Regions from separate parts of the Pokkaliibacter sp. MBI-7 genome, predicted to be linked through region 1. Evidence: predicted binding sites of a transcription regulator. Region 1 holds the regulator's gene; the other holds the start of a gene.
What was found. The regulator sigma-54, encoded in region 1, starts transcription at its own class of promoters, with help from an activator protein. The targets are predictions, from matches to a motif close to TGGCACNNNNNTTGCTNT.
Positions count from the first base shown of each region.

Region 2: a site for sigma-54 is predicted at 1,804-1,821, ahead of QCD60_RS19015 (HAD-IIB family hydrolase). Genes of this name have one in related genera too.

Region 1 covers NZ_JARVTG010000001.1:837,448-841,620, forward strand. Annotated here, with positions in the region: gene lptA (lipopolysaccharide transport periplasmic protein LptA) at 1-64, shown strand, start outside; gene lptB (LPS export ABC transporter ATP-binding protein) at 61-786, shown strand; gene QCD60_RS03740 (RNA polymerase factor sigma-54) at 864-2,336, shown strand; gene raiA (ribosome-associated translation inhibitor RaiA) at 2,440-2,748, shown strand; gene ptsN (PTS IIA-like nitrogen regulatory protein PtsN) at 2,758-3,222, shown strand; gene rapZ (RNase adapter RapZ) at 3,219-4,073, shown strand; gene QCD60_RS03760 (HPr family phosphocarrier protein) at 4,088-4,173, shown strand, end outside.
Region 2 covers NZ_JARVTG010000001.1:4,300,808-4,304,980, forward strand. Annotated here, with positions in the region: gene QCD60_RS19005 (MFS transporter) at 1-638, opposite strand, end outside; gene QCD60_RS19010 (LysR family transcriptional regulator) at 805-1,734, shown strand; gene QCD60_RS19015 (HAD-IIB family hydrolase) at 2,048-2,899, shown strand; gene QCD60_RS19020 (glycosyl transferase) at 2,892-4,118, shown strand; gene QCD60_RS19025 (diguanylate cyclase) at 4,142-4,173, opposite strand, start outside.

The DNA of each region.
Region 1 (4,173 bases):
TCAGGGCAGCAGTGGCAAGCGTGTTGAGATGATCCTGCAACCAAAGAAAAAAGCGACCCCATGAGCACATTACATGCACAACACCTGGCCAAAGCCTACAAGAAACGTCAGGTGGTCAAGGATGTATCCGTGAAGGTCAGTCGCGGCGAAATTGTTGGGTTACTTGGCCCAAATGGCGCGGGCAAAACCACCTGTTTTTATATGATTGTTGGCCTCGTTGCTTCAGACAAAGGCCGTATCCTGCTGGATGAGCAGGATCTCACCACTCTTCCTGTTCACGGCCGTGCACGAGCGGGAATTGGCTATCTACCGCAAGAAGCATCGATTTTCCGCAAGCTCAGCGTGAAGGACAACATCCTGGCGATCCTCGAAACCCGAGCAGAGCTGAGCAAGGCAAGTCGTCTGGAGCTTATGGAATCCTTGCTAAAAGAGTTCCACATTACGCACATTCGCGATAGTCTGGGCATGAGTTTGTCTGGCGGCGAGCGACGTCGGGTGGAAATTGCCAGGGCATTAGCCATGGAACCTGACTTCATTTTGCTGGATGAACCTTTTGCAGGTGTTGACCCGATATCCGTCAGTGACATTCAACAGATCATTCGTCATTTGAAGTCACGGGGCATTGGAGTGCTGATCACCGACCATAACGTCAGGGAAACCCTGTCGATTTGTGATCATGCCTATATTGTTAGCGATGGGACCATTCTCGCAGAGGGAGATGCCGATGCTATTCTTCAACATGAACAAGTACGGCAGGTCTATCTGGGCGAAAACTTCCGCTTTTGAGCAGCCCGGCATGGCGGCAATAACACGCCATTTTCAAGCCTGATCCGATGAGTCAAGAAGTATCTTCGTAGCCAAATATGAAACCCTCATTACAGCTGAAAATCGGTCAGCAGCTGACCATGACCCCGCAGTTGCAACAGGCTATTCGTCTGCTGCAGCTTTCCACTCTCGACCTGCAGCAAGAAATCCAGGATGCGCTGGACGGTAATCCGCTGCTTGAGGTCGAAGAAGAATTCGAACCTGCTGTTGCTGAAGAGCGTTACGAAACGGCTCTGAAAAACGAAAGTGCCAGCAGCAATAATGACAGCGAGCAGGAGACTGACAGCCAGTGGTCAGAAGATATTCCTGAAGAGCTGGCTGTCGATAGCAACTGGGAAGACACCTACTCCACACTGCCCAGTTCTTCATACGATAGCGAAGATGGTTACGACTTTGAATCACGAGCCACTGCAGGTGAAAGCCTGCAGGCTCATCTAGAATGGCAGCTCAATCTGACCCCGATGAGCGAACGTGATCAGTTGATTGCTTATACCCTGATCGACAGCATCAACACCGAAGGCTATCTGACCAGCTCTTTGGAAGAGTTGATGGAAAGCCTCAACGAAAACGATGACGAAGACCCTGTAGAAGAAGATGAGCTACTGATGGTTTTACACCATCTGCAGCAATTTGATCCTCCCGGGGTTGCTGCTCGCGACCTAGCTGAATGTCTGACTATCCAGTTGCGACAGCTACCTGTCGAGACACAGTGGCGACAACAGGCTCTGGACATCATTGCGCAGCACCTGAATCTGCTTGGCACCCGAGACTATGCAACCCTGATGCGTCGCACCCGTCTGAGCGAAGAAGAGCTGGCCGCCGTCATTCATTTGATACAGACCCTTAATCCTCGCCCTGGCGCCAGCATTACCTCTGGCGATTCGGAATATGTGATCCCCGATGTGGTTGTCAGCAAGAAAGAAGGTCAATGGCTCATTGAACTGAATCAGGATGCCATGCCCAGGTTGCGTATCAACAATAGCTACGCCAGTCTGATCAAGCGCGCAGACTCAAGTAGCGACAACACCTATCTGAAGAATCAGCTGCAAGAAGCACGCTGGTTTATCAAAAGCCTGCAAAGTCGCAACGACACCCTGCTCAAAGTAGCCACCAAGATTGTTGAATTTCAACTCGACTTCTTTGAAGAGGGCGAAGAAGCAATGCGCCCGATGGTCCTGGCAGACATTGCTCAGGCAGTGGAGATGCACGAGTCCACTATTTCTCGTGTCACAACCCAGAAGTTCATGCACACTCCACGTGGGGTGTTTGAACTGAAGTACTTCTTCTCCAGCCACGTCGGTACATCCGACGGTGGGGAAGCCTCCTCGACAGCAATTCGCGCCATAATCAAAAAGCTGATTGCCGAGGAGCCTCCGAAAAAGCCATTGAGTGATGCCAAGCTGGCTACCCTTCTGGAAGATCAGGGTATCAATGTGGCTCGTCGTACTGTGGCTAAATATCGCGAAGCTATGGGTATTGCCCCATCGAATGAGCGTAAACGTTTGGTTTAAAAGCTAAATTTTTTGACGCAAAAAAAATTTGACGAAGCCTGCAAGCATACGGCTATATTGAGATGCAACCAGCAAACATTCACCGGCAACTCAGGAGAGTGCTATGCAAATAAATATCACAGGCCATCAGCTGGAACTCACCCCTGCTCTCACTGATTACGTTCACAGCAAGCTACAAAAGCTGGAACGTCACTTTGACAACATCACCAACGTTCAAGTCACTCTAAGCGTGGAAAAAACCCGCCAGATCGCCGAAGCCAATGTTCATCTGGCAGGTGGCGAGCTGTTTGCCACCCATGAAAATGGTGATATGTATGCTGCAATTGACGGCCTGGTAGACAAACTGGATCGCCAGCTACTGAAGCATAAAGAAAAGCAAAAAGAACGCAGTCACGGCGTTACGGTACGTTAATCCTCACCTATGCAACTAAACCAACTTTTAACCCAGGCATGCACCATTGAAGGTGCAGCCTGGAGTAGCAAGAAGCGCGTACTGGAACAGGCCAGTGAACTACTGGCCAGCCAGTTCGACCATCTGGATGTTGACGCTATCTACAACGGCCTTCTGAGTAGAGAGCGACTAGGCAGTACAGGCCTGGGTGGCGGGATTGCGATCCCTCACTGCCGCTTACAGGACTGCGACAAGGTCACTGGCGCATTGATACATCTCAAAGACCCTGTCGACTTCGATGCTCGTGATAATCAGCCTGTCGATCTGATTTTCGTCCTGCTTGCTCCCGAAGAAGCTCATGACTCTCATCTGCAGGCATTAGCACGCGTTGCCGGGTTGTTGCAGGATGAAAGCAACCTGCAGCGCCTACGCCGAGCTGGCAGTGCAGAGGCCTTATATCAGACAGCACTGGATATAGCTGCTCAGACATCATGAAACTTTTTATCATCAGTGGTCGGTCAGGATCAGGAAAAAGTACAGCACTCAACGCGCTGGAGGATCTTGGCTACTACTGCATTGATAACCTGCCCGTCGACCTGCTGAAAGCACTGGTCGAGCAGGCTCAGAAGTCTCCCAGCCCTGAGCGTCAGAATATGGCTGTCAGCATTGACGCTCGCAACCTTCCCGGTGGTCTGGGCGATCTTCCAGTGCTATTGCAAGACATCCGCAACATGGGTGTCCACTGTGAAGTGATTTATCTGGATGCTGATGAAAGCATCCTCCTTCAGCGCTTCAGCGCCACCCGCCGTCGTCATCCGCTGACCAATGGACGCATCAGCCTCCAGGAAGCCATTCAGGAAGAGCGAAGACTGCTTCGCCCTATTTCCAACTGTGCCGATCTGACTATCGACACGACTCATATGACGCTGTACGACTTGCGCGATACGATCAAAGTGCGCGTTGCAGGCCGTGCACAGGAGCTGGCGGTATTATTTCTGTCGTTCGGATTTAAGCATGGCCTGCCACTGGATGCAGACCTGGTGTTTGATGTCCGCTGCCTGCCCAACCCACATTGGATTCCATCACTGCGTGGCTTCACAGGGCGTGAGCAACCTGTCATCGACTACCTGCAAAATGAGGCAGATGTGGGCAAGATGCTTGATGACCTGCGTAACTTGTTAGAAACTTGGCTACCATATTATGAACGCAACAATCGTGCCTATATGACGGTAGCCATAGGTTGTACAGGTGGCCAGCATCGCTCGGTTTATATGGTCGAGCAATTAGCCGCTTACTTCACTGCAACTCGGCATCACATCCAGACTCGGCACAGAGAGCTCGATTAACTTCAGGATGCGGCATGCGCGAAGAGAAAATTACGCTTATTAACAAATTGGGCTTGCATGCCAGAGCAACAGCTAAGCTGATCGGTGTGACCACCCGTTT
Region 2 (4,173 bases), 3.5 Mb from region 1:
CAGAGCGCACCGGCAACATCAAAGGGGGCACGGGTGTCGCTCTTGTGGCTGGGCAGCACGCGCATACACATCAGCAGGGCAACCAGCCCCAGCGGCACGTTGATGGCGAACAGCCAGCGCCAGTCCAGCAGCGACAGCATGGCCCCCGCCAGCAAAGGCGCGGCGGCGGTGCAGGTGGCAATCAGCAGGGCATTGATGCCGAGAATGCGCCCGAGCAGGCGGTTGGGGAATATCGAGCGGTGAATGGCTGGCGCAATACTTAAGGTCGCGGCTCCACCCAGCCCCTGCAGCAGACGCATGGCGACCAGCATCGGCAGCGAAGTCGCCGCGGCACACCCGGCCGAGGCCAGCACGAATACCACCAGCCCGACAGTGAACTGGGTACGAAAGCCTACTCGTGCTGCCAGCGCGGCAAAAAAGGCTAGAGTCATCACCGTGGCCAGCAGATAGCCGTTGGTCACCCAGATGGCCGCACTGGTGCTGACCTCCAGCGACCGGGCGATATGGGGCAGAGCGATATTGATCATGGTGCCGTCGAAAACGGCCATGGTGGTCAGCAGCATGACCCCGATCATGGCCTGAGCACGCTGCCTGCCGGGCAGGCCCTGATCGCCTGGGCGATCGGAAAAGAGTTCCATCAGGTATTCCCTCACAAGGAGGCTCAGCCGGGAATGTTGAGCACAGTGATTGTTGTCGTCGTCATGGCAATATACGTATGCTCCATACCTGTCGGAAGGCGCAGCCGTTGCACTTTATAGTTGCAGCAGACGCCATGTATCTGTTCATGCCAGGAGCCTTATCACCATGTCTGAGCCCGATTTCAACCTGCTTGCCGCACTGGATGCCCTGCTCAGTGAAGTCAGTGTGGCGGGGGCTGCGCGTCGGCTCGGGCTGAGTGCCTCGGCCATGAGCCGCACCCTGCTCCGGCTGCGTAATGTTACAGGCGACCCGCTGCTGGTGCGCGCCGGGCGGCAGATGGTGCTGACGCCCCATGCCGAGGCCATTCGTGAACGCAGCCAGCTGGCGCTGCGCGAGGTGCAGGCGCTGCTGCGTCCGGCACTGACCGAACTGCAACCCGAGACGCTGCAACGTACATTCACTCTGCGTGCTAACGATGGCTTTATCGAAGCCTTTGGTGCGCCACTGATTGCGGCGGTAACGGCCGAAGCACCGGGTGTGCGCCTGAGCTTTGCGCCCAAGCCGGAGAAAACCTCCCGCTATCTGCGTGAAGGGCTGGTAGATCTGGAAATCGGCGTACTGGGACAAATGGGGCCGGAAATCCGTGTGCAGTCGCTGTTCCGTGATCACTTTATCGCGGTAGTCAGAACAGGGCACCCGCTGGCCCGGCTGACAGAAGTGGGTGCCGAGCAGTATGTGGCCTATGGCCATGTGGTGGTGTCGCGCCGTGGCCAGAGTGTCGGGCTGGTGGATGAGGCGCTGGAGCAGATCGGTCTCAGCCGTAATGTGGTCGCCGTGGTGCCGAGCTTTCCCGCGGCACTGGCGGTGGCGCGAGCATCCGAGCTGGTGGCGCTGGTACCGGCATCCTTTCTGCTGCATCAGCATACGGGGGCGGCGCAGGGCCAGCCCGCTGCCCTGCATACCTTTGCCCTGCCAGTGGCGACGCAGAGCATCACCGTATCGCTGATGTGGCATCCGCGTAATGACAATGATCTGGCCCATCGCTGGTTGCGCCAGCTGATCAGGAAGACCTGTCAGCAGCGGGTGCCGGGCTGATTGCTATCAATAACCCTTATCAAGGGCTCTTATCAAAAAGCGTTTATCAGAAGCAGCTGGCCCCCGTCATGGCCTGCGCTGTGCTTTTCTCCCACCGTGCCAGTAATTTTTTCGCGCTGCAGCAACTTGTCTGACACGCTGCTGCGCTAAGCCTCTCATCCATAAGCGATTTTTCTTGTCATAAGCAATGGCATTGATTCTGCATGTGCTCTACAGAGTGCATGTTTTCTGCGTTTGCGCAGAAAGCCTGCTGAAGTTTGGCTGGATAACAGCCCTTGCTGGAATACATGAACCTGCTTTGGAGGAGATTGAAGTGAGCCTGCCAGACAATCTGATGGTGCTGACGGATCTCGATGGGTCACTGCTCGATCATCACAGCTATGACTGGCAACCCGCGGCGGGCTGGTTGCGTTTTTTGCGCGAGCAGCGTGTGCCGGTGATTGCCAATACCAGCAAAACTGCTGCCGAACTGGGCACCCTGCGACAGGAGCTGGGGCTGAAGGACTATCCCTGTGTGGTGGAAAACGGCGGCTGTGTGCTGCTGCCGCCGGGCTGGCGCGCCATGGCAGACCCGGCCGTGGATACACAGGGCTGGACCCGCATTCATCTGGGGGCAGACTATGCCACTCTGCGCCGGGCGGTGGCGGCGCTGCGTGAAGAGCACGGCTATGCCTTTCGCGGTTTCGCTGATCTCGGGGTGGAGGGAGTGCAGCACTATACCGGACTGCCGTTGGCCAAAGCACGGCAGGCCCATGCCCGTGAAGCCAGTGAACCCTTGCTGTGGGAAGACAGTGCCGAACGGCTCACGCTGTTTCGGCAGGCTTTGCAGCAACAGGGGCTGTCACTGATTCGTGGTGGCCGTTTTTATCACGTCACCGGCCGCAGCAGTAAGGGCGTGGCCCTGACCTGGCTGGCCGGACGTTATCACCAGCTGCACAGGGTGCAGCCTCTGACACTGGCGCTGGGAGACGGCGCCAATGATCTGCCGATGCTGGCGACGGCCCGCTATGGCGTATTGATTCGCGGGGCTGGTTATCAGCCTCTCCTTCCTTCGTACATGGATGATCCTTCCCGCTTGTATCGCACAGCATCCACTGGGCCGACTGGCTGGGTGGAAGGGATGGACTACTGGCTGGTCGCTGGCCTGGAGCATAACAATGAGTGATTTCTATCAGAACGGTATTATCACCAACTTTCATAATCTGACCCGTCGCCCGGTGGAGGCGCTGGAGGCCGATCTGGTGCGCTTTGCCAGCAAGCGGCCGATGAGCCTGATCCTGCCGTCGCTGTTCTCCGAGCTGGAAGGGCCGGCGCTGGACAATATCGTCAACTGTCTGGCCAAAGTGCCTTACCTGTCGGAAATCGTGATTGGTCTGGACCGTGCCGACCGTGATCAGTTTCTGTTTGCCCGCGAGTTTTTCTCCCGCCTGCCGCAGCATCACCGCATTCTGTGGAACGACGGCCCGCGCCTGCGGGCGCTGGATGCAGAGCTGGAAGCCGAAGGGCTGTCTCCGCAGGAGCCGGGCAAGGGGCGTAATGTCTGGTACTGCAGTGGTTATGTGCTGGCCTCGGCACGGGCTGAAGCGGTGGCGCTGCATGACTGTGACATCGTCACCTATGACCGCGAGATGCTGGCGCGGCTGATTTATCCGGTGGCCAACCCACAGTTCAACTACGAGTTCTGCAAGGGCTACTACTCGCGTATTGCCGAAGGCAAGCTCAATGGCCGTGTCAGCCGCCTGCTGGTGACGCCAATGATTCGCGCCCTGAAGAAAATCTATGGGCCGCTACCGTACCTTGAATACCTCGACAGCTATCGTTATCCGCTGTCCGGTGAGTTCTCCATGCGTGTCGATGTGCTCAACGATATCCGTATCCCCAGCGACTGGGGGCTGGAAATCGGCGTGCTGTCAGAGGTGCACCGCAACTACTCGACCAAGCGCCTGTGTCAGGTGGATATTGCCGATGCCTATGATCACAAGCACCAGTGCCTGATCGACAAGGAGGCCGAACAGCGCGGCGGCCTCGACCGCATGAGCCTCGATATTGCCAAGGCCATCTACCGCAAGCTGGCCACTCTCGGCGTGCAGATCAGTGCCGAGTCGTTCCGCACCATCAAGGCCACCTACTACCGCATTGCGCTGGATATTATCGAGACCTACTACAACGATGCGGTGATGAATGGCCTCAAGGTCGATCGCCACAGCGAGGAGCAGGCGGTGGAGCTGTTTGCCCAGAATCTGATGGAGGCCGGGCGCATCTTCCTCGATAACCCCCATGACAAACCCTTTATCCCGAGCTGGAGCCGGGTGCAGGCCGCCATTCCTGATTTGCAGGAACGCATGCATGCCGCGGTGGAGGAGGACAATCTCGGCCATGTCTGAGCGGCGGCCGTGAGGGCCGCCGGCTAATGAGGAAGTTCGGCGGCCAGCAGTGTCT